One region of the Chryseobacterium sp. BIGb0232 genome, then DNA from elsewhere that is predicted to be linked to it. Evidence: riboswitches for the same ligand, from Rfam matches in the RefSeq annotation. Region 1 holds a riboswitch; each other region holds the start of a gene.
What was found. A riboswitch is a leader RNA that binds a small molecule or an ion and turns the genes downstream of it on or off. The one in region 1 is predicted to bind thiamine pyrophosphate.
Positions count from the first base shown of each region.

Region 2: another riboswitch for thiamine pyrophosphate. It lies ahead of thiS (sulfur carrier protein ThiS); the one in region 1 lies ahead of thiM (hydroxyethylthiazole kinase).
Region 3: another riboswitch for thiamine pyrophosphate. It lies ahead of pnuC (nicotinamide riboside transporter PnuC); the one in region 1 lies ahead of thiM (hydroxyethylthiazole kinase).

Region 1 covers NZ_JANUEH010000013.1:81,679-89,544, reverse strand. Annotated here, with positions in the region: gene M2372_RS22130 (HipA family kinase) at 1-125, shown strand, start outside; gene M2372_RS22125 (DUF3037 domain-containing protein) at 112-495, shown strand; gene M2372_RS22120 (alpha/beta hydrolase) at 518-1,555, shown strand; gene M2372_RS22115 (carbon starvation protein A) at 1,750-3,591, shown strand; TPP riboswitch at 3,651-3,744, shown strand; gene thiM (hydroxyethylthiazole kinase) at 3,806-4,603, shown strand; gene thiE (thiamine phosphate synthase) at 4,600-5,235, shown strand; gene thiD (bifunctional hydroxymethylpyrimidine kinase/phosphomethylpyrimidine kinase) at 5,232-6,065, shown strand; gene tenA (thiaminase II) at 6,052-6,702, shown strand; gene M2372_RS22090 (TonB-dependent siderophore receptor) at 6,804-7,866, opposite strand, start outside.
Region 2 covers NZ_JANUEH010000006.1:119,783-127,648, forward strand. Annotated here, with positions in the region: gene M2372_RS15225 (T9SS type A sorting domain-containing protein) at 1-1,837, shown strand, start outside; TPP riboswitch at 1,949-2,044, shown strand; gene thiS (sulfur carrier protein ThiS) at 2,102-2,308, shown strand; gene thiC (phosphomethylpyrimidine synthase ThiC) at 2,333-4,144, shown strand; gene M2372_RS15240 (thiamine phosphate synthase) at 4,141-4,728, shown strand; gene M2372_RS15245 (thiamine phosphate synthase) at 4,840-5,457, shown strand; gene M2372_RS15250 (thiazole synthase) at 5,508-6,284, shown strand; gene thiH (2-iminoacetate synthase ThiH) at 6,296-7,414, shown strand; gene M2372_RS15260 (HesA/MoeB/ThiF family protein) at 7,437-7,866, shown strand, end outside.
Region 3 covers NZ_JANUEH010000011.1:137,925-145,790, forward strand. Annotated here, with positions in the region: gene M2372_RS20680 (methyltransferase) at 1-515, opposite strand, end outside; gene M2372_RS20685 (hypothetical protein) at 751-1,782, opposite strand; gene pnuC (nicotinamide riboside transporter PnuC) at 1,769-2,365, opposite strand; TPP riboswitch at 2,393-2,496, opposite strand; gene M2372_RS20695 (HPP family protein) at 2,746-3,348, shown strand; gene M2372_RS20700 (hypothetical protein) at 3,354-3,698, shown strand; gene M2372_RS20705 (TIGR01777 family oxidoreductase) at 3,728-4,636, shown strand; gene nudK (GDP-mannose pyrophosphatase NudK) at 4,663-5,244, shown strand; gene M2372_RS20715 (DUF2750 domain-containing protein) at 5,349-5,807, shown strand; gene M2372_RS20720 (DUF2306 domain-containing protein) at 5,819-6,460, shown strand; gene M2372_RS20725 (VOC family protein) at 7,031-7,411, shown strand; gene M2372_RS20730 (SEL1-like repeat protein) at 7,485-7,866, opposite strand, start outside.

The DNA.
Region 1 (7,866 bases):
GGTTACATTGGAATGATGCCGATGAAACTCCTGATGAGATCCGTGAAATTTATTTTCAGTTCATGAAAACCCGACTGGAAAATTCTCAAATCTTTTTAAACGAAGCTAAAAATGCAAGAGGATAAAATATATGAATACGCGGTAATACGCTTGGTACCAAAGGTTGAAAGAGAAGAGTTTTTCAATATAGGACTTGTGATGTTTTCTAAAAAGGAAAAATTCATACGGGTGGAATTCTATTTATGTCCTGATAAATTCAAGCTAATGCACAGCAAACTGGATTATGATGATGTCATCCAAAACCTTGAAAGTTTTCAGAAAATAGCTAATGGCGATAAAGAGGGCGGACCTATTGCTCTGTTTGATATTCCTGAACGTTTCCGATGGCTGACTGCTGTAAGAAGTGCTGTTGTACAAACTTCAAGACCTCATCCGGGGAAATCTAAAGACTTAAATACTACTTTTGGTAAACTTTTTGAGGAGTTAGTAAAATAACATACTTCTTAAAAAAGTTCTTATGAAATCATCTATAAACAACATATCAATCAACAGGTTTTTTACAAACCTGTTTTTTGTTTTATTTTTAATCTTTTCCAGTTTATTTTTTTCACAATCTTTTTCACAAGGACCGCCTCCTAAAACTCCTCGTGTAAAAAGTATCCTACTTCCGGAAATCACAGCGCTTACCGAAAATATTGTATACAAAACCAATAAAAAAGGAGATCCCATTGCATTGGATCTTTATATGCCGAAAAATATTTCTGCTGAAAAAATCCCCGTATTAATCTATGTACATGGTGGTGGCTGGATAGAAGGTGATAAAGTGATTCATGCAGATGATTATGTAGAAACAACCATAAAAAAACTCACCCCAAAGCAATATGCCATTATCAGCATCAATTACACACTTCTTAACGACAATACCCATTTCCCATTACCTTTGGAAGACACTAAAGATGCCGTAAGATGGGTTAGAAAAAATGCGGAGAAGTATAATTTTGACACTAATAATATTGGTCTTTTCGGAGCTTCTGCCGGAGCGCAGCTTTCACTGTTGGCAGCCTATACGCCCGACAATACTTTTATTGGAAGTCAGGAACTTTCTTCTTATTCTGCAAAAGTAAATTATGTGATTGATCATTATGGTCCCGCAGATCTGAATAAGCTTTTCCATACCGGGCTGGGTACAATTCCTGTTTCTATGATAAAAATGATGTCCAAAAAGATTGTTAGTCTGCAGCAGGGACTCGTAAAAGGAATTTCCGGCTATGATCTGAATAAAGACCAGCAAAGAGCTATAGACTATTTAAAAACAGTTTCTCCTGTTAATTATGCTTCAGAAGGTGTTCCTACTTTAATTGTACAGGGAAATAAAGATAAAGTGGTTCCTTTAAGCCAGGCCAAAAAACTACACAGGAAATTAAAAAGAGAAAAAATACAGACTTCTTTACTTATTATTGAGAACGGGGTTCATAGCTTTTCAACCACAGATAAAGAGACTCTGGATAAAATGACCGATCAGATGGTTGATTTTATTATCTCCCAAAAGAAATAATATACATCCTCTAAGATCAAGAAAACACAAACAACTGTAAATAAAATATTTAAATAAACACAAAACAACAAATATGCTAGATTGATATACATATTCATATTTTTTACCTGAAAAATAATTACCTTGGCCATTGTTTACATTATTTACAATAAAACAATATTTTAATTATTTATTCATTAAAAAAAATAAGAAACATGGATTCTTTAAACAATATCAACGCGCTTACCCTCATATTTGTTTCTGTTCTTATTTTCGCGATAGCTTACCGCTTCTATGGTATTTTTATTGCCAATAAAGTTCTTAAACTTAATGATGAAAATATGACTCCCGCTGTAGAATTTGCAGATGGTAAAGATTATGTAGCAACGAATAAAAATGTACTCTTTGGGCATCATTTTGCTGCTATCGCAGCAGCCGGACCACTAGTAGGACCTGTTCTCGCTGCACAGTTCGGATATCTTCCCGGTGCACTATGGATCTTAATAGGCTGTGTACTGGGAGGTGGTGTTCATGATATGGTTGTCCTTTTTGCTTCCGTGAGACATAAAGGTCAAAGCCTTGCGACTATTGCCTCAAAAGAAATAGGGAAAGCAACAGGAACAGTAGCAGGTTTTGCGATCCTCTTTATCCTGGTTCTTACACTGGCGGGCTTATCTCTGGCATGCATCAATGCAATGCATGAAGCTTCGTGGTCTCTTTTTACCGTAGTGATTACCATGCCTATTGCCATCATTATGGGATTGATTATGCGCTATAAAAAAAATAGTGTTCTGTTTGCAAGTATCTTAGGAGGTATTCTATTGATTGCCGGAATTATCGGAGGTCATGGGCTGATGCAGAATCCAACCATGAATAATTTATTTTCATGGAATATTAAAACAATTTCCATTGCCATTCCGTTGTATGGTTTTATTGCTTCCGTATTACCGGTATGGCTCCTTTTAGTTCCAAGGGATTACCTTTCCACTTATTTAAAAATAGGAACTATTATTATGCTGGCTATCGGGGTAATTGTTATACATCCTACGGTGCAGATGCCTGCTATCACAGCTTTTGTAAACGGTGGAGGCCCCATTATAGGAGGCCCGGTACTTCCTTTTATTTTTATTGTTATTGCCTGTGGAGCAATTTCCGGATTCCATGCTGTAATTGCTACGGGTACCACGCCCAAAATGCTGAATAAAGAAAGAGAAATTCTTTTTGTAGGCTACGGGGCTATGCTTGTAGAAGGTTTTGTAGCATTAATGGCCCTTATTGCCGCCTGTACATTAATGCCAGGGGATTATTTTGCCATCAATACCCCGAAAGAGGCTTATGATTCATTCCTTGCCACTCATCCTTCTCTACACGGTGTAGATATTGATTACTATTCACAGAAAATTGGAATTGACCTCTATGGCAGAACAGGAGGTGCCGTATCCCTTGCCGTTGGGATGGCTCATATCTTCAATAAAATCCCATATATGGATCAGCTGACTGCTTATTGGTATAATTTTGCGATTATGTTTGAGGCTGTTTTTATCCTTACTGCTATTGATGCAGGAACAAGGGTGGGCCGTTTCTTTTTGCAGGAAATGCTGGGATCTGTAGTTCCAAAATTTAATGATAAAAACTGGATTCCCGGAATCATCATCAGCAGTCTTCTTTTCACTTTTGCCTGGGGATATCTGGTGTATACAGGGAATGTAAACAGTATCTGGCCGTTATTCGGAATCAGTAATCAGCTATTGGCGGCCTGTGGACTTATTGTCTGTACAACGATGCTGATAAGAATGAACAGGGGAAAGTATGCATTGTGTTCAGCTATTCCCGGCGTGTTTATGGCCATCATTACATTCTGGGCCGGTTATATTCAGGTAACCTCTATTTATATTCCCAAAGGGCAGTATTTACTTGCCGCATTGGCAGCAACAGCAATGATCCTTATGCTTATTGTATTTATAGGAGCTTTCAGAAAATGGTATCAGTTACTGCAAATTAACAAAACAGAGATTGATCATTATGGAGAACCGGTGAAAGAACTGGTAGAGAGATAATAGGCTTTCTACAAAATCCATTAAAGGTTTTTGCTTCCTCTGATAATTTTTATACATTTGTTTTGCTTTAGGGGGTATTCTGAAAAGAATTGAGAGAGTCCCTTTGAACCTGATACGGCTTACACCGACGTAGGGAAAAGCAAAATGACATGATTTCTTGATGTCTTTTGTTCCGGATTTTTTCCTAAAGCTATTTTTATTTTTAATCATAACAATGGAAAAAAATCTTTGGGAACAAGTTCAACTTGTACGACAAAAGTCTCCTCTTGTTCATAATATTACCAACTATGTAGTGATGAACAATACGGCCAATGCTCTTTTGGCTGCAGGAGCTTCTCCGATTATGGCACACGCCCACTCTGAAATCAAAGAAATGGTCAATATATCCCATTCGGTGGTTATTAATATTGGTACCCTCGATGAATACTGGGCTGAATCTATGCTTATGGCTGCTGAAACTGCTGATATACTCCATAAACCATGGATATTGGATCCGGTAGGTGCAGGAGCGACCTCTTTTCGCGATCAGATATTGCATCAGCTATTACAATTCCATCCTACAGTGATCAGAGGCAATGCTTCTGAGATTATTGCACTCGCTAAAACGAATACAACAGTAACCAAAGGAGTAGACAGCACCGCAGCAAGTAATGATGCTGTTGAAGCCGCACAAATCCTGGTTAATCAATATAACACTATTGTATGCATTTCGGGTGAAACGGATATTATCCTGAGCCGAGATCAATCTATACAGATCAAAAACGGACATGCTCTCATGACCAAAGTAACGGGTCTGGGATGTTCTGCAACAGCTTTAATCGGCGCATTCATAGGTATTGCAGAAGATAAAGTATCAGGTACCGCCGCTGCAATGTCATTATTGGGAATAGCAGGCGAACTGACTGTTCGTGAAAGCAAAGGTCCGGGCAGTCTTCAAGTCAACTTGATAGATAAGCTATACAACATTACCGAAGAGGAATTTACCAACCATTTAGAAATTGAAATATCATGAGTATCAATATTTTTCCTTACTCATTATACCTTGTGATTTCTGAAACAGATTGTATGGGGAAAAATTTTCTGAAAGTCGCAGAACAGTCAATCTTAGGGGGTGTGGATATGATACAGCTTCGTGAAAAAAATGACAGCACCGAAGTCTTCCTTCAAAAAGCTCTGCAGCTTATTGAAATTACAGATAAATATGGTGTTCCTCTTATCATCAACGATAATATCACCGTTACTGAAAAAGTAAATTCAGCTGGAATACATGTTGGCAACAGTGATGCAACTCCTCAGGATCTAAGACAACGACCTTTGATCAACAATAAAATAATTGGATATTCTATAGAACATCTGGCTCAGCTTGACAATGAACAAACTGCTGCAGCCGACTATCTGGGAATAAGTCCTGTTTTTAAAACAAAAACCAAAACAGATACTGTTATAGAATGGGGACTGGAAGGCATTACTCAAATCAGGCAGATTACGAAAAAACCTTTGGTCGCAATAGGAAATATTCATCTTGAAAACGCTAGAGCTGTCATCAGCGCCGGAGCAGATTGTCTTGCCGTAGTTTCTGCAATATGCAGTGCTGCTGATCCCCAAAAAGCAGCGTATGAATTAAAAAATGAAATTGTAAAATGAAAAAATACAAATACCCTTCAGTATTAACTATTGCAGGTTTCGATGGAAGCGGCGGTGCCGGTATCCAGGCTGATATTAAAACAGCTTCTGCTCTAGGCTGCTTTTCAACATCAGTATTAACGGCCTTGCCTGTACAAAACACACAAGGAGTACGAAAAATATACCCTATTCCTGTAGAAGCAGTTGCTGATCAAATAAAAGCAATTCTGGACGACATTGTTCCTAATGCTATAAAAATTGGAATGGTTCATACGCCTCAACTCGTAGAGACCATTGTTTCCACATTGGCAGCATACCCTAAAATACCTATTGTCTTTGACCCTGTAATGGTTGCCACCAGCGGGCATCGTTTAATTGAAGAAGAAACCATCACCTCACTCACAACATTACTTTTCCCCATTGCTGATGTGATCACTCCCAATATGGATGAGGCTTCCATTTTAGCAGATATGAAAGTAGAAACATTGGAAGATTTATACACGGCCGGAAAAAAGATCAAAAAACTGGGATGTAAAACAATTCTCCTTAAAGGTGGTCATCAGGAAACCTCAACCATTACTTCCCTCTTCTATGATGAACACGAGAATTTTCATTCTTTTGAAACAATAAAATTTAACACCAATAATACCCACGGTTCAGGCTGTACACTGTCATCTGCTATTGCCGCCTATATTGCTCAGGGCAAGTCCCTTTACGAGGCTGTTTCTCTAGGACAGCAATATATCTACCAAGCCATAGAAAACGGAATAGATGCACAAACAGGTCATGGAAACGGACCGTTGAATCACTTTTTTAATCCTCAAAAACTTATCAAAAATGAAATGGTCTGAACAAACTTGGAACGCAATAGAAAAACATTATCAATCTATCCTTGATATGCCTTTTATCAAAGAATTATCGGATGGTAGTTTACCACAGGATAAATTCCGTTTTTATATGGCTCAGGATTCTTTATATCTGGAACATTTTGGAAGAACGCTTTCCCTTATAGCAGCAAAGATTCCTGATCTTCAGGATGTACTCACTTTTATGCGTTTCGCTGAAAATGCCATTGTAGTAGAAAATGCCCTGCATGAATCTTACTTCAAAGATTTTGGTTTGAGTGATAAAGGAGTTTTAGAACCTGCTTGTCACCATTATATTCACTTTCTGAGAAGTACTGCCGCTCTGGAGTCTGTGGAAATTGCAGTTGCCGCAGTTCTCCCCTGCTTCTGGATCTATCGTGAAGTTGGAAATTATATTTATGAGATTCAGAATACGGTGAACAACCCGTATGAAAAATGGATTGCTACGTATGCCGGAGAAGAATTTTCAGCAGCAGTGGATGAAGCTATTGCCATCTGCGATAAAATTGCTGAAAACAGTACCGAAGAAACCAGAAAAAGAATGACAGAAGCTTTTATCATGGCATCCAGAATGGAATTCCATTTCTGGGAGGCTGCTTATGAACTGAGAAGATGGGAGTAAAGAAGGGATAAAATACCTCAACTATCTATTATCTTATCACCCATAACAACAAAAAACGGAACCAAAAGTTGATTCCGTTTTTTTATATGTATAAAATTTAATTAAAAATTGAAATTAAGTCTTGTGAATACATACCGTCCATTCTGCCCAAACTGTGAAGTGGAACGTGAGTAAATAAACTGATCGTTGTTACTTGAAGCCGGCAGGTTTTTGGTAGGATAAATATCAAACAGGTTATTAACCCCTACAGTCAATCCAATATTTTTAGTAAACTGATAGGCCGCAGAAATATCAGTAATGATTTTATCTCCTATCGTCTGGTGTTCATTAAATCCAATAATTCCATCTCCGTTAGCATCAAGAACATCTGCTCCTGTCACTTTTCCAAAATACGTATTTCTAAGATAGAAACTTGCACCCTTCCATGTAAGCGTATGAGAAAGACTTGCTTTCACTCTAGGAACAGCCTCTTCAAGATAAATTCTAGATTTTTCAGAGAAATAAACTTTTTCAAGAGCTGGAGATTTCAACAGCCCTGCTGAATGAATCTCTCCTACCTGTTTAGTCTGATTTAAATTGATCCCAAAACTATTATCCAGTTTTATACCTGAGAATCGTGCATTATGTGAAATAACGATATCCAGCCCTTTTGTTTCCGTATCAATAGCATTGGTAAAAAACTGAGCTGCATTAACGTTTAATTTATCAAACTCTTTTTGGGCATCGTTAGGAACATCTTTTCTTAAGAACTGATCGGTAAGAATGATTCTGTTATCAATTTTAGTAAAATATCCGTCTGCTGTGAAGGTCAAATTCACAGATGGAATTTTATATGTAAATCCTAAACTGGCAGATTTTGAAGTTTCCTGCTTCAATTTTGGGATATTCAGCTGTGCTGCCAATTGAGAATCATTGCTGTATGTTCCCACTTCAAGAAGCTGACCTCCTGTAAACAATGTAGAAGTAACATTATAATAAATCTGGTGAATAGATGGTGCTCTGAATCCTGTAGATCCTGCAAACCTCACATTAAAATTAGGAGCAACCTTGATTCTTGATGCTAATTTATAGTTAAATGTAGATCCAAAATCTGAATAGTTTTCATACCTCGCCGCTGCATCCACCAATAACCAGTTTGTAAAGTTCAATTCTACATCGGCATAG
Region 2 (7,866 bases), on a different contig from region 1:
ATATCCTGTAACATTACCATTTAACTTTATATTTAACGGAACTTCATATAGTTCTCTGAATGTCTCAACGAATGGTTTTATTACATTTGGGACCACAGCTCCTTCTGCAACTAATACTTCACCTTTGTCTACAGCAGCAGCCTATGATGGGGTGATTTCTGTTTTTGGAAGAGACCTGAGCAGTGTGTTTGATGTTAATGGGGTTACCGGAGATATCAGCTGGACAACAACAGGATCAGCTCCCAACAGAGAAGTAGTTATCCAATGGAAGGATTTCAGGCCTAATAGTTCTATTTCTGCTACTGCAGCTTATACTTTTGGATTTCAGGCTCGTTTAAAAGAAACTTCTAATGTAGTTCAGATGGTATACAATAGCGGGTCTTACCTGGCTGGAAGTACAAATGTTACAGGAACAGCTCAGATAGGACTAAGAGGAGCTTCAATTATTGATTTTAATAACCGCCTGAACGCAACAACATTGGAGTTTGTAAATTCTACAGCGGGAACAGCAAACAACAGTTCACAGGCCTTTAATGTTAATAATTCTGTTCCGGGAATGCCGGCTGCCGGGTTAACCTATACCTGGACTCCTCCAATATGTTATATTCCATCAGGGTTAGTCGCAGGAGCCGCTACTCATAATAGTGTAGCACTATCATGGACGGCTTCTCCATCATCTCCTGCAGGATATGATATCTATTATAGTAATTCCAATACTGCTCCAACGGCTTCTACTCCTCCGACTATTTCTAATTTTTCAGGAACTTCCACTATATTGTCATCATTGTCTCCTGGTTCTGTATATTATATATGGATCAGATCAAATTGTGGCAGTGGAAATACCAGTGTATGGTCTTTTCAGCCTGTACGGGCTGCTACTTTATGTTTACCGCCAACAATTCTTACTACCGGTGCTACACTGTGCCCCAATACTACAGCTACATTATCTGCTACCACAGATTCAGGGGCTGTTATTACCTGGTATGATGCAGCTACAGGAGGAAATGTTGTAGGTACAGGAAATACTTTTACAACTCCTGTACTTAGTAATACAACGTCTTATTATGCGACCTCTTCAACAGGAGAAACAGCGGTAACGGGATTTTCTGATGCCACATCTGCCTCAGGATATACTTTAATTGCCGGTTTGTTTTTTGATGTTTATTCTACGATGACCATCAAAGGAGTATATGTGTATCCGATGGGAACAGGAAGTGGAACCGTCGAAATAGCTTTACAGGACGGAAGTGTTTCTCCTGCTGTAACATTGCAGACCATTACCGTTAACCTTACGGGGACTTCTGCACCATTTGTAAAGACCTACGTTCCGCTAAACTTTGTAGTAGGACCGGGGAGTAATTATAAGCTGATGATGCTAACCAGATCAGGGGAGGTTACAGGTTTGGTAAGAGAATCGGGTTCAACCTGGGGAACGTATCCATTTACAGTTCCTGGTATAGTTTCTATTACGGGAGGAAATCTTACGGGAAATTCAACAAGTTCATCCTATTATTATTTTTATGATTGGGAGGTAAGCAATAAATGTGAAAGTGAAAGAACTATGGTTACTGCAACGGTAAATTGCCTGGGAGCATCGGAAGTGGAGCTAAGAGATCAGATGAAGGTTTATCCGAATCCCTTTAAAGAGACCATTATCATTTCCGATATCGAGAAGGCAAAATCGCTTCAGGTGCTGGATGTGTCAGGAAGAATCATAAAAACAATGGATAACTTAACTAAAGAAATCCACTTAGGAGATCTGAAATCAGGGGTATACATTCTTAATCTGAATATGAAAGATGGAATGCAAAAGCAGACTAAAGTCATAAAACAGTAAATTATTTATTTTTCATTTCAAATATCCATGGCTGGAAACCTTAAGGTTTCCAGCCTTTTTTGTTCCTGTAAAATTTGATTTTGCCTATTCTTAAAAAATAACTAACTTCGTCCCATACTTTAGGGGTGTCTGTTTTTACAGACTGAGACTTTACCCTTTGAACCTGATCTGGATCATACCAGCGTAGGGAAAAGTAGGTGACTTTTGCTGTACATTCTATTGTACAATAATGGCCATTCCTAAAGTATATTTAAATAATTAGGAATGGAGCTTATAATCAACCACACCCGAAAAACATTTAATGTACTTCCCGAAAATCTGGAAGCATTACTGGCTATGGAATTACCCGGAAAAAAGAAAGGTATTGCCGTAGCACTCAACAACCGTATTATTCCGCTGTCTGCCTGGGCGGAAACTCTCCTTAACAATCTGGATTCAATTTTAATCATTACTGCCACTCAGGGCGGATAATTCTCATATTTAATACCAATATTTATGGCTCACTCCATTACATGTTCGCCATTTCCGAACTCAAAGAAAATGTATGTTGAAGGAAAAATTCATCCTATCAGCGTAGCAATGCGTGAAATACAGCTTAGCCCTACAAAGCTTAACAACGGAAATTTTGAAGAAAATGCTCCGGTAACCATTTATGATACTTCTGGTCCTTACACGGATGAAAATGCATCCATTGATATTCAGAAAGGACTTCCAAGAATCAGAGAACAATGGATTCTGGATAGAGAAGATGTCAATGTTCTGGAAGGAATTACGTCAGAATATGGGAAAGCCCGTCTGGCAGATCCTAAACTTGATGAATTGCGTTTTTCCTACGATCACAAACCTAAAGTAGCACAGGAAGGAAAGGAACTTACCCAGCTTTATTATGCAAAACAGGGAATCATTACTCCTGAAATGGAATATGTGGCGATCAGAGAAAATCAAAGGATAGAACAGCTTGAAACGGTCCCTAAAGAAATGGCTTGCCAGCATATTGGAAACAGCTTTGGTGCCAATACTCCCAAAAGCAAAATTACCCCGGAGTTTGTAAGAGATGAAATTGCTGCCGGAAGAGCGATTATCCCGAATAATATCAATCACCCGGAAAGTGAGCCCATGATTATAGGGCGAAACTTTTTGGTAAAAATCAATGCCAATATAGGAAACAGTGCAGTTTCATCAAGTATTGATGAAGAAGTGGAGAAAGCTGTTTGGGCTTGTCGATGGGGTGCAGATACCATTATGGATCTTTCTACGGGAAAAAATATTCATGAAACCAGAGAATGGATCATCAGAAATAGCCCGGTTCCTATTGGTACCGTTCCGATTTATCAAGCGCTTGAAAAGGTAAAAGGAGTACCGGAAGATTTAACATGGGAAGTTTTTAAAGATACCTTGATTGAGCAGGCCGAACAAGGAGTCTCTTACTTTACCATTCATGCTGGCGTTTTATTGAGATATATTCACCTTACAGCAAACAGAGTAACAGGAATTGTTTCCAGAGGAGGGTCTATTATGGCTAAATGGTGTCTTTATCATCATAAAGAAAACTTTTTATATACTCATTTTGATGAGATTTGCGAGATCATGAAGAAGTATGATGTGGCTTTCTCTTTAGGAGATGGTTTACGTCCGGGTTCTATTGCTGATGCCAATGATGCGGCTCAGTTTGCAGAACTGGAAACCTTAGGTGAACTGACTAAAATTGCTTGGAGGCACAATGTACAGGTGATGATTGAAGGACCGGGACACGTTCCGATGCATATGATCAAAGAAAATATGGAAAAGCAATTGGAAGTATGTGAAGAAGCACCTTTCTATACCTTAGGGCCCTTAACTACAGATATTGCACCGGGTTATGACCATATTACTTCAGGAATTGGGGCCGCAATGATCGGATGGTTCGGATGTGCAATGCTTTGTTATGTAACACCGAAGGAGCATTTAGGTCTTCCGAATAAAGATGATGTAAAAGTAGGAGTCATAACGTACAAACTGGCAGCCCACGCAGCAGACCTGGCAAAAGGGCATCCCGGAGCACAATACAGAGATAATGCATTAAGTAAAGCGAGATTTGAATTCAGATGGGAAGACCAGTTCAATCTTTCATTAGATCCGGATACCGCCAGAGCTTACCATGACGAAACGCTTCCTGCTGATGGAGCCAAAATTGCCCATTTCTGTTCTATGTGCGGGCCGAAATTCTGCTCTATGAAAATTACTCAGGAAATCCGTGAGTCTGCAGAGAAAGGAATGTTTGACAAATCGCAGGAGTTTATTGAAAACGGAAAGGAAATTTATATATGATTCTCGTCATCACTCCTGAAATAATAGTTCCTAACGAGTTAGAAATCATCAATCAGATGTTTCATGATGGACTGGATTTCCTTCATATCAGAAAACCATGGATCAGCCGGGAAGAAATGACTGAATTTATCAATAGTATTGATGCTTCATTCTATCCTCGGCTGGTACTCCACAGTCATTATGACCTTGGAAAAGATTATGGGATTTCCAGACTTCACTTTAGAGAAGAAGTTCGAAAGGAAGGGAAGTATAAATCTTTGATGAATGGCAATACAATTTCAACCTCTGTTCATGAGATTACCACTTATAATGCTTTAGAAAAAGAATGGGAATATGCTTTCATAAGCCCATTCTTTCCAAGTATTTCCAAAAAAGGGTATGGAGTTGATTCAACAGTAATTGAAAGTTTGATTCAAAGGAATAATCCACATGTAAAACTGATTGCTTTAGGTGGAATTGATTCCAGTCATATTCAGGAAGTTTTTGATCTTGGAGTAGATGGTGTGGCTTTGTTAGGAGCTATTTGGGAGAGTAATGAACCTTTACATGTTTTTAAAAAATGCAGAAAGAACATTCTTTTGTGATTTTATAAAGAGAATTTACAAAAAGAAACAGTCTGTAGAAATGAGAAATTAGATATAGAAATTTTTTTAAAAGTAATCCCTCTTTCTATTGGGAATACATTCCTAGTCAATATGGAAAAATTACAATACATCTCACAAGGAAATACAAAAAATGAACAAGAGCTGAATATCCGTAAAGCCTTGGATAATGGGATAAAATGGGTGCAGATCCGTTGGAAAAATGCCCCTGAAAATGAATTAATAAATCTTTGTGAAACTTCAAAACAGCTTTGCTCAGAATATCAGTCAATGTGTATTATTAATGATCATGTTCAATTGGCAAAAACAATAGATGCTGATGGAGTTCACTTAGGATTAAGTGATGGTTCTATTGAAGAAGCAAGAAGTATTTTAGGTGAAAATAAGATCATCGGTGGAACAGCCAATACGATTTCAGATGTTCTTCAAAGAATGAAGGAATCGTGTGATTATATTGGTTTGGGACCATTAAGATTCACTTTTACAAAAGAAAAACTCAGCCCTGTTCTTGGATTTGAAGGCTATCAGGAAATTATAAATCAGCTTAATGAAAAGTCGGTTGCTATTCCAAAAATATTTGCCATTGGAGGAGTTGGTCCTGAAGATATTCAGTCTTTACAGCAGATCGGAATTTACGGAGTAGCGGTTTCTGGGTGGATTACCAACCAGCCATCCATTATTAATGAGTTAAAAGCCTTGTCAAGGTTTTAAACCTTGACAAGGCTCAGACAATAACTTCGAAAAAAAATAAATAATTACCTATGCATAATCAAAAATTAATAATTGCAGGCAGAACCTTTGAATCCAGATTGTTTTTAGGAACAGGAAAGTTCGGAAGCCTTGAAGATATGGCAGCCTCTGTGGTAGCTTCAGAATCCAATATGGTAACGATGGCTTTAAAGAGAATTGATGCACAGTCGACAGGAGATGACCTATTAGATTCCTTAAAAAGCACAAATGTTCATCTTTTGCCCAATACTTCAGGAGCCAGAACAGCAAAAGAAGCGGTTTTAGCAGCACAGTTAGCCAGAGAAGCTTTAGAAACTAACTGGATAAAGCTTGAAATTCATCCTGATCCGAAATATTTATTGCCAGACCCCATTGAAACACTATATGCAACAGAAGAGCTGGCAAAATTAGGATTTGTCGTGATGCCTTACATCCATGCTGATCCGGTTTTATGCAAACGTCTTGAAGATGCAGGAACAGCAGTTGTAATGCCTTTAGGAGCACCTATTGGAACGAATAAAGGATTGAGAACATTGGATTTCTTAGAAATTATCATCAGCCAAAGCAATGTTCCTGTTGTTGTAGATGCAGGAATTGGAGCACCGTCTGATGCGGCAAAAGCAATGGAGATGGGAGCAGATGCTGTTTTGGTGAATACAGCCATTGCAGTAGCACGAAACCCTTTAAATATGGCTGTGGCCTTTAAAGAAGGAGTCATTGCCGGAAGAAGAGCCTTTGAATCAGGATTGGGAGCTATAGCGAATCATGCTGAAGCATCAAGTCCATTGACTTCATTTTTGTTTGAATAAAAATCAGAATCATGAATAGTTTTAAGGAGGTTTTCGAACTACACCAATGGGATGAGGTAAAAACCAAACTTGAAAAAGTAACCATTTCCGAGGTCCAAAATAGTCTTCAGAAAAGAAACAGGACACTGGATGATTTTTTGAATCTGCTTTCGCCGGCAGCTTCACAGGAGCTTGAACTCATGGCTAATATGACGAGAACGCTTACCCAGAAACGTTTCGGAAAGACCATTCAATTATACGCGCCATTATATCTCAGTAATGAATGCCAGAATATCTGTACTTACTGTGGATTCAGCCTGGATAATAATTTGAGGCGAAAAACACTTTCCGATACAGAATTGATAATAGAAACTTCAGTACTGAAGTCTATGGGGGTTAATCATGTTCTTTTGGTAAGCGGAGAAGCTAATAAAATAGTGGGAGTCCCTTATTTTCAGAATGCAGTTCGTTTACTGAGACCTCATTTTTCCAATATTTCCATTGAAGTACAGCCCTTAGAAGAGGAAGAGTATAAACTTCTTCATGAAGAGGGAGTTCATTCGGTGTTGGTATATCAGGAAACTTATCATCAGGAAGTCTATAAAGAATATCACCCGAAAGGTAAAAAATCCAATTTCCATTTTCGCTTAGATACTCCTGACAGAATTGGCAGGGCTGGAATTCATAAAATGGGACTGGGTGTTTTACTTGGACTGGAAGATTGGCGTGTAGACAGTTTTTTTAATGCTCTTCACATTGATTACCTGCAGAAACAATACTGGAAAAGTAAGTTTTCAGTATCATTTCCAAGGCTTAGACCAGCAGAAGGAATTATTGAACCTAACTTTATTATGGAAGATAAAGACTTGCTGCAGCTGATCTGTGCCTACAGAATATGGAATGAAGATCTTGAAATATCTGTATCTACTAGAGAAAACGAAACCTTTAGAAATCATATTGTTTCACTGGGGGCTACAACTATGAGTGCAGGTTCAAAAACAAATCCTGGGGGATATGCAGTAGATCAGGAATCTTTGGAGCAATTTGAAACCAGCGACGAAAGAAGTATGGAAGAAATTAAAAATATGATTAAAAAATCAGGGTATGATCCGGTGATGAAAGATTGGGATTCTGTTTATAGTGGTACTTAAGTTACAAGAATAAATGTTTACTATGCAAAGCGAAGATATTTTTAAAAGATACAGCCGTCAGATCTTTATTGAAGAAATAGGACTGGAAGGACAAAAGAAAATCATGGCTTCAAAAGTTCTTGTCATAGGTGCCGGAGGATTGGGAAGCCCTGTGATTCAATATCTGGCAGCAGCAGGTGTAGGAACTCTAGGCATCGCCGATTTCGATCATGTGGAACTTCACAATCTGAACCGTCAGGTTATTCATAATGAAGACAGAGTAGGGGAGTTGAAGGTGAAAAGTGCTGAAAAATTTGTAACCCATCTTAATTATCAGGTAAAAGTAGTTCCTATAGAAGAAAAGATTACGGCATCTAATGCTTTAGAAATCCTTTCCCAATACGATATTATGGTAGATGGTTCAGACAATTTCTCAACAAGATATCTGGTGAATGATACCTGTGTAACATTAG
Region 3 (7,866 bases), on a different contig from region 1:
GGACTGAAATCATAATTTCCCATAATTCCCTTTAACTCTGTTCCAGACATTCCGGTCATTCCTTTTCCGAAGTTCACCCCTATTTCCGGATGTTTCTTATAATAAGTCCAGAGTGGCATTCCGTGGATATGATCAAAAGGGATCTTCTCTGTCTGAACAGCGTAGGTAAGTTCACCATAAGCGGGAAAATGTTCATTCATTATAGTGAGTACAAAATTCTTGGCTGTTCCGGGGACATCAGTCTGTAAAGCTGCTCCAAAGTCATTTAATGCAAAGGTTTGGCTTTCTGATTCCTCAAAAATACCAACGCTGCTTAATGCTCTCATAATCCGATACAGTGCTTTTTCATTAGAGTGAGTTTCTTTCGCCAACGAAGAGATTGTTTTGGAACCATCTGCTAAATGGTCTGCAATGTCTAATTCTGCAGCAGTCTTTACACAGCCGGCCAGCCATACACCTCCTAATACTTCAAACATTTTTAAAGTAAACTCCGGTTTTACGGGATGTTTTTTCATAGTCATCGTTTTTTGATTTGGATTTAAGTTAAAATATTATAATTCAACACTACGTGAAATTATAAATTTTATTCTCAAAAAATCGATATTTAAATAAAAAAAATAAGACATTAAAATGATTTTAATAAAATTTATTTAGACACACCTTAAACACCTCTAGATTTATTTCTATTTAAATAATGAGGTTAGATGCAAGACTAGAATTGTAAGCTCCTTTAAACTTTAAAAAACCGTTTTACTGAGCAGTAAGGTCAAATTTGTTTTCCCTCCTAAAATTAGAATGCTGTGTTGCTGTAAAATAATCACAAAAAACCTGATACACTGTAGAATCTGTATGACTTGCCTTTATTCCTAACTGAAAATAAATATCCAGAATCTGATGTGATAAACCTTCCACTACATCTGACGAATAATTGTGAATTTTCTCTTGTTTTTCAAAAGAAATGGTTGCAAAATCATTGAGCAAAGATTCAATTTCATTGGCAAATTCAATTATTCTTTCCATCTCTTTCTCTATTTTTTCATTGAAAGAATGTAAGTCAAGATGAGGTCGGATTTTAATCGCTTCTTCTGAAAAATGAGAGGCCATTCCCAAATAATTAACCAGTAAAGTTAAATCAGCAAAAATCCTAAATGGAATTTTATCCAAGACATCATCCGTAAAAAATTCATCATAAATAAAACTGTAATCTTCCGAAATTTTCACATTCTCAACTTTAAAAGAGTATGTTCCGGTTGCTTTCATACCCATTGATTTCCAATTCGGAATGATTTCAGCTTTATTTTTTGAAATAACAAATGATCTTATCATTTCGAAACCCGATTCATCAAGCAAAGGTTCTCCTTTTTCTGTCAGTTTAGCATTTAAAGTAAAATGACTTAGATGTGGTGCTCCTGTTGCAAAATGCCAAAGTCCGTTCATTAAAAAAGTTCCATCGGCTTGCTTTTCTGCCGTTCCGCCAATCATTCCGCTTCCGCCGAAGCAGGTTTTAGAATCGGAAAAAAGCTCTTTAGCAATTTTGGGGGTTAAATTTCTTGAGAAAAAATTGGCTCCTGAACATAAAGTCAGCATCCAACCCAAACTTCCATCGATTTTTGACCAGTCAAACAAAACAGATAGCCCTTCTCTTAAACGAAATCCCAATCCGCCATACATTTCAGGAACCCAGATCTGGAGCAGTCTTTCCTTATGAATCTGATTGATTACCGATTGCGGAACTTCAGAGGCTCCGTGCATTTTTTCTCTTATTTCCTTATGCGAAAGCATTTTTCTTGTTTTTAATAATTCTTCGCCACTCCAGATAACCTGAAATAGCAACAATGAATAAGAAAGCGGTCAGAATTGAATATAAATAAAGACCTTTATGGATTAGCAGCGGAATCGCAATAATATTGCTTATATTCAGTAAAATCCAGTTTTCAATTTTTCTGCGTGCCATCAACCACATTCCTGCCCAGGCAAAAGCACTTACCAAAGAATCCAAAACCGGAACGTCAGAATCGGTAAAGTTTGTCAGAAAAACCCAGAAAAGGCAGAATGTTCCTATTACAATTCCTGCGGTAATCAGTTTTTCCTGATGAGTAGTTTCAGAAATAGCAGTTTCCGTTTTTCGTTTCCCGAATTTCCAATACAGCCATCCATAAATGCTCATCACCAAATAGTAGAGATTTAAGGTAAATTCCGCATAAAGTTTAGCGAAAAACATGACATATAGTGAAAGTAAAATTCCGGCAATCCCGAAAAGATAGGTATTGGAATTGTTTTTCCGTGCCAATAAGACCTGAACTACTGAAAAGAAGACTCCAAGCCATTCCTGCCATGTTGTCTGTTGTAAAATTTCCTGCATCAAATTAACTTACATAAATTAAATGATGAGATGATCAATCAAAAAAATCCCTACGTCGGCATTATCCGAATCAGGTGTGGAAAAATTTCCCGGGTATCATCTCAGCCGCTATTGCAGCACCCCATTGAGGACACAAATTTGATGTTTTTTAACGACAATAAAAAATAATTCAGCTATTCTTTTACCACAAAAGAAACAAAAGATCTTTCTTATGACTTAGATTTTGAAAAGAAAACATAAATTCAGATTTTGCAGATTTTAAAAACTGCCCGCATCTTAATACGATCCATTTACAAACGGATAATTCTGTATCTTTGCTTTATTAAAAATATCCAACCGGTTTTTTGTAATAATTAACTATCAAATAAAGCAGGCCAATCTCAATGAAGAAGACAATAAAAAGAACGTTCAGAGTTTCAAAATATGTAATCTATAAAGAGACTCTGGTTGATTACAAGGAGCATTTCTGGTCATTCTTAGGTGCTTTTTTCGGAATTGGACTGATTGCTTTTATGCAGTCTCATTCTTTAGCACAAACAGAAAATATATTTCTGATTGGTTCGTTTGGGGCATCCAGTGTTCTTATTTACGGAGCTATTCAAAGTCCGCTGGCCCAGCCGAGAAACTTGGTGGGTGGACATGTGCTTTCTGCATTAGTTGGTGTTACGGTTTATCAGATTGTTCCGGATATTATATGGCTTTCTGCCCCATTGGCGGTAGCCTTTTCTATTGTCTTGATGCAGTATACGAAAACCCTGCACCCTCCGGGTGGAGCAACAGCACTTATTGCGGTAAGTTCTACCGGAAAAATTCCGGAATTGGGGTATTGGTATGTTATCTCTCCGGTTCTCTCGGGGTGTATTATCCTGTTGCTTGTGGCTTTATTCTTTAACAATATAACGCCAAACAGGAGTTATCCTTCACACAGCAGTTTTATGAGATTGCTAAGGAAAAAACATGCTCATGGACACAAAGTGAAAAATTAAAAGTTATGAATTGCCTGGAATGTGGTGAAAAAATTATCGGAAGGTCTGATAAAAAATTCTGCAATGATGCCTGCCGAAACGCCTATAACAATAAGCAGAACAAGGATTCTACGAACCTGATGCGAAATATCAATAATAAGCTCCGCAAGAATTACAGGATTCTTACGGAAGTAAATATTGATGGCAAAACAAAAGTTGCCAGATCCAAATTGGAAAGTCTGGGATTTGATTTCGATTATTTCACCAATCTGAAAATTTATAAAAACGGCTCTGAGTATAAGTTTATTTATGATTACGGTTACAAAATTTTAGAAGAAGACTTTGTTTTGATTGTTAAAAATCAAGCATAAATATACCTCACACCACAAAATATATTCCTATGAAAGAAGTTGTTTTGATTACCGGAGCAAACGGTCTGATTGCAAAAGAACTGGCAAAAAAAATAAGCAATGAATACGATGTAAGATTTCTTACCCGGAAAAAAAGACAGGCAAACGAATATGAATGGGATCTGAGAAAAGGAACCATTGATGAAGCAGCCTTCGAAAATGTCTCACATATCATTCACCTGGCTGGCGCTAATATTTCAGAAAAGCGATGGACAGCGGAAAGAAAAAAAGAACTGATTTCCAGCAGAGTGGATTCTGCCACTTTATTACGAAATACTTTAAGAAAAAGGGAGATTAAACTAAAATCTTTTATTTCTGCCTCAGGAATCAATTTTTACGGAACCAATACTACAGAAAAAATATATTCTGAAAATGACCCTCCCGGACATGATTTCCTTAGTGAGGTTGTGGTTCTGTGGGAATGTGCTGCCGATCATTTTAAGGAACAAAACCTTGCGGAAAGAGTGGTCAAAATCCGTACAGCGGTTGTTCTTTCCGAAAAGGAAGGGGCTCTAAAGAAAATGCTTCCTCCAATACAATATGGTATTGGTTCTGCTTTGGGAACGGGAAACCAGTATATGCCATGGATTCATATTGAAGATATTTGCTCCATTTATGAGCTGGTCTTAAAAAACAATACCCTTCACGGCGCTTATAATGCAGTATCCCCCCAGCACGCTACCAATGCAGAGCTGACAAAGAAAATTGCTGAGGTTTTAAAGAAACCTTTATTCATGCCGAATGTTCCTTCTTTTGTTTTAAAGATGCTATTTGGTGAACTGTCAAGTGCTATATTGGAAGGTTCCAGAGCTTCTTCATACAAAATTCAGAATACAGGTTTTCAATTTAAATTTCCGGATCTGAAAGATGCCTTAAAAGATCTATTAAAGACTCCATAACTCATAAAAAGAATTCAAACAACAATATGCAAAATCCTAATATTACTATTTTAAAAACAGATATTTTATCAGATAACTGGTATACTTTAAACAAGGTCACTTTCACCGTTCGCAAAAAAGACGGAACTAATGAAACCCAAAGCAGAGAAGCCTATGACCGTGGAAACGGAGCTGTTATTTTGCTTTACAACAAAATTTCAAATTCTGTTATTCTGACCAGACAATTCAGATTACCTACCTATATTAACGGAAATACTTCCGGAATGCTTATTGAAGCCTGTGCCGGTCTTTTGGATAATGATAATCCTGAAGACTGCATCAAAAGAGAAACAGAAGAGGAAACAGGCTATAAAATCTCCAAGGTTGAAAAGGTATTTGAAGCCTATATGTCACCCGGTTCTGTAACGGAAATTCTTCATTTTTTCATTGCTGAATACTCCAATGATATGAAGATTACCGACGGTGGCGGTCTTGAAGAGGAAGGAGAGCAGATTGAAGTGTTGGAATTAACTTTTGATGAAGCGTTGACCATGATGGATTCCGGAGACATCAAAGATGCAAAAACGATTATGCTGTTGCAGTATTTGAGGATAAAGGGAATTTTATAAAGCTATATTTGCAATTAGCCAATCTTAATCTATCCATTAATTCTGATCTCTATATTCCAGGAAATCATTATATCTTTAATAATATTAATTTAAATTAAACACCAATGCTTCAGGACCAAATTACCCTACAGAACCGTTATAAAGATTTCATTAAAAAAGTAAGTGAAACAGAGACCGTCTATGGCTTAAAAGATGACAGAGGATATGCTACCTCCTATTCGAATGATCAGGAATATGAAGACGGTGAGCCTGTGAAAATCATTTGTTTCTGGTCTGATGCCGCAAGGGCGAAATCCTGTGTAAGCAAAGAATGGAACCGCTATGAAGCCACTCCTGTTCCACTCAATGAATTTCTGGAAAACTGGTGTCTGGGAATGAACAGTGACGGTTTGCTTGTGGGTGCTGACTTTGACAGCAATCTTTTTGGCTATGAAGCTGAACCTTTAGAGCTTGCTCTCGAAATCATTGAGGAACTTAAGAAAAACGGAAAGTCTTTGATCCTAAGAAAATTCGAAGACCTTGAAGATATGGAAAATCAGATCAAAGAGGTATTAAAGGACTAAGAAACAGATTCATGACAAAATCGTTGGGAATAAAGACTGCTAAAGTGATCGCAGTGTTTTCGGTTTTTATTTTCAGTATTCTGATGCTGAAAGTGATCTCCCAATATACATCTTTTGATAAAACCGTGGGATTTCTTGCCTTTAAACAGCAAGTAGTTAATAATCCTTATTGGATGACCTTTTTCTACATCCATATTTTTTCGATAACACTTTGTTTTTTGGCTGGTTTAACTCAATTTTCACCTCAATTCCTTAGAGAGAACAGGAGTTTACATAAAATGATCGGAAAGGTTTATGTTTACAATATCCTTATCATTAATGTTCCCGCATGCTTTGTATTGGGATTATTTTCAAACGGTGGATTAATAGGAATTACAGGATTCCTGACTCAGGATATTCTTTGGGCATATTTTACAATAGCAGCTGTACTTTCTATTAAAAAAGGAAATATTATCAGGCATAAAAACTTTATGATTTTAAGTTATGCTGTGACAACAACTGCTATTACTTTCAGAATCATTAAGAATCTGTTTTATAATGAAAAGCTTCATGATTATGAGCTGTTCTATGGTATCAATGTATGGCTCGCTCTTGTCATTAACCTGTTGATTGCGTATTACTTTCTTAAAAGAAGACTTCCTCACTATCGCTGAAAACTGACATTCGTAAAGAAAATATAAAAACTCAGAAAGGAGATCAGAAAAAAAGCTCCTGTAAAGATTAAAATATTAAGCAATTTTCTATACCTGTGGTTTTGAGTCCATCGGTTACAAAAGCGCATCACTACATAAGAAATCCCTCCAAAAATGCCAATTACAAAAAGGAAAAATAAAAAGACGATAAGGTAAATCCAATCAAAATGCATGTATATTTTTTTAATTAATTATCTGGAAAAATCAAGAGTGCCCAGGAAAATAAAAACGCTGATGTATGACAATAGGAGAAATGATATGATGAATATGATTGTATTAAAAATCACTTTATACTTGTGATCTTTAGTCCAGCGGTTACAAAAGTTCATGATAAGAAAGGAAATTACTCCAAAAACAGCAACAACAAAAAGAAAGAAAAAATAGATCATGGTTATACTATTAATATTGTAAAGCTATTATTTTTAAAATTAAAAAGACATACAAAACACAAATATCCCCAATTTCAGCTATAAATAACACTAATCTGACATCTAAGAATTGTGAAAGAATTAGTATTAAAAACAAAAAATTATGAAGATCAATAACATAGACCATATTGTATTGACTGTAGCAGATATCAATACAACAATAGAATTCTATACCGAAATCATGGGATTTGAAGTGGTAACCTTTGGGGATAACCGAAAGGCTCTTACTTTTGGAAATCAAAAGATCAACCTGCATCAAAAAGGCCATGAATTTGAGCCTAAAGCTGAACATCCCACCAGTGGTTCTGCAGACCTTTGCTTCATTGCCCAAACAGATATTCTGGATGTTCTGGAAGAACTGAAACAAAAAAATATAGAAGTTATTGAAGGAATTGTAGACCGCACGGGCGCTGTAGGGAAGATAAAATCTGTTTATTTCCGTGATCCGGACCAAAACCTAATTGAAGTGAGCAACTATTCTTAGGTTAATAACCGCAAATACACCAATAAAATGATTCTACGTTAGACAATAAACCTATGTTTGTTAAAACTTACGATCATATTTCCATTTCGTTATCCTCTCCAAACTTTTTCCAATACTGGTACTTTTCTGGGTCAGCAAAGTCCGGATCTTCTTTATAGAAATATAAAAGCCTTCTCAAAGCTGTATTATAATGGGCATACTCCAAAGATTTTTCATAGTGTCTGATTGCTTTTTTAGGGCTTATTTTCACCCCTAATCCTTCGTCATACATAATACCGTAATAAATATCGGAATATGTACTTTGAGTATCTTTTTTCAAATAGCGCTGAAGGTTGGCATAATCACCTTTCTGGTAATAGATTTCGGCGAAGTTTTCATCGTTATAATAGAACTTCTTTTCTGCCTGTTTATAATAATCCAGTGCCAAATCATAATCCTGTAATACATATTCACCA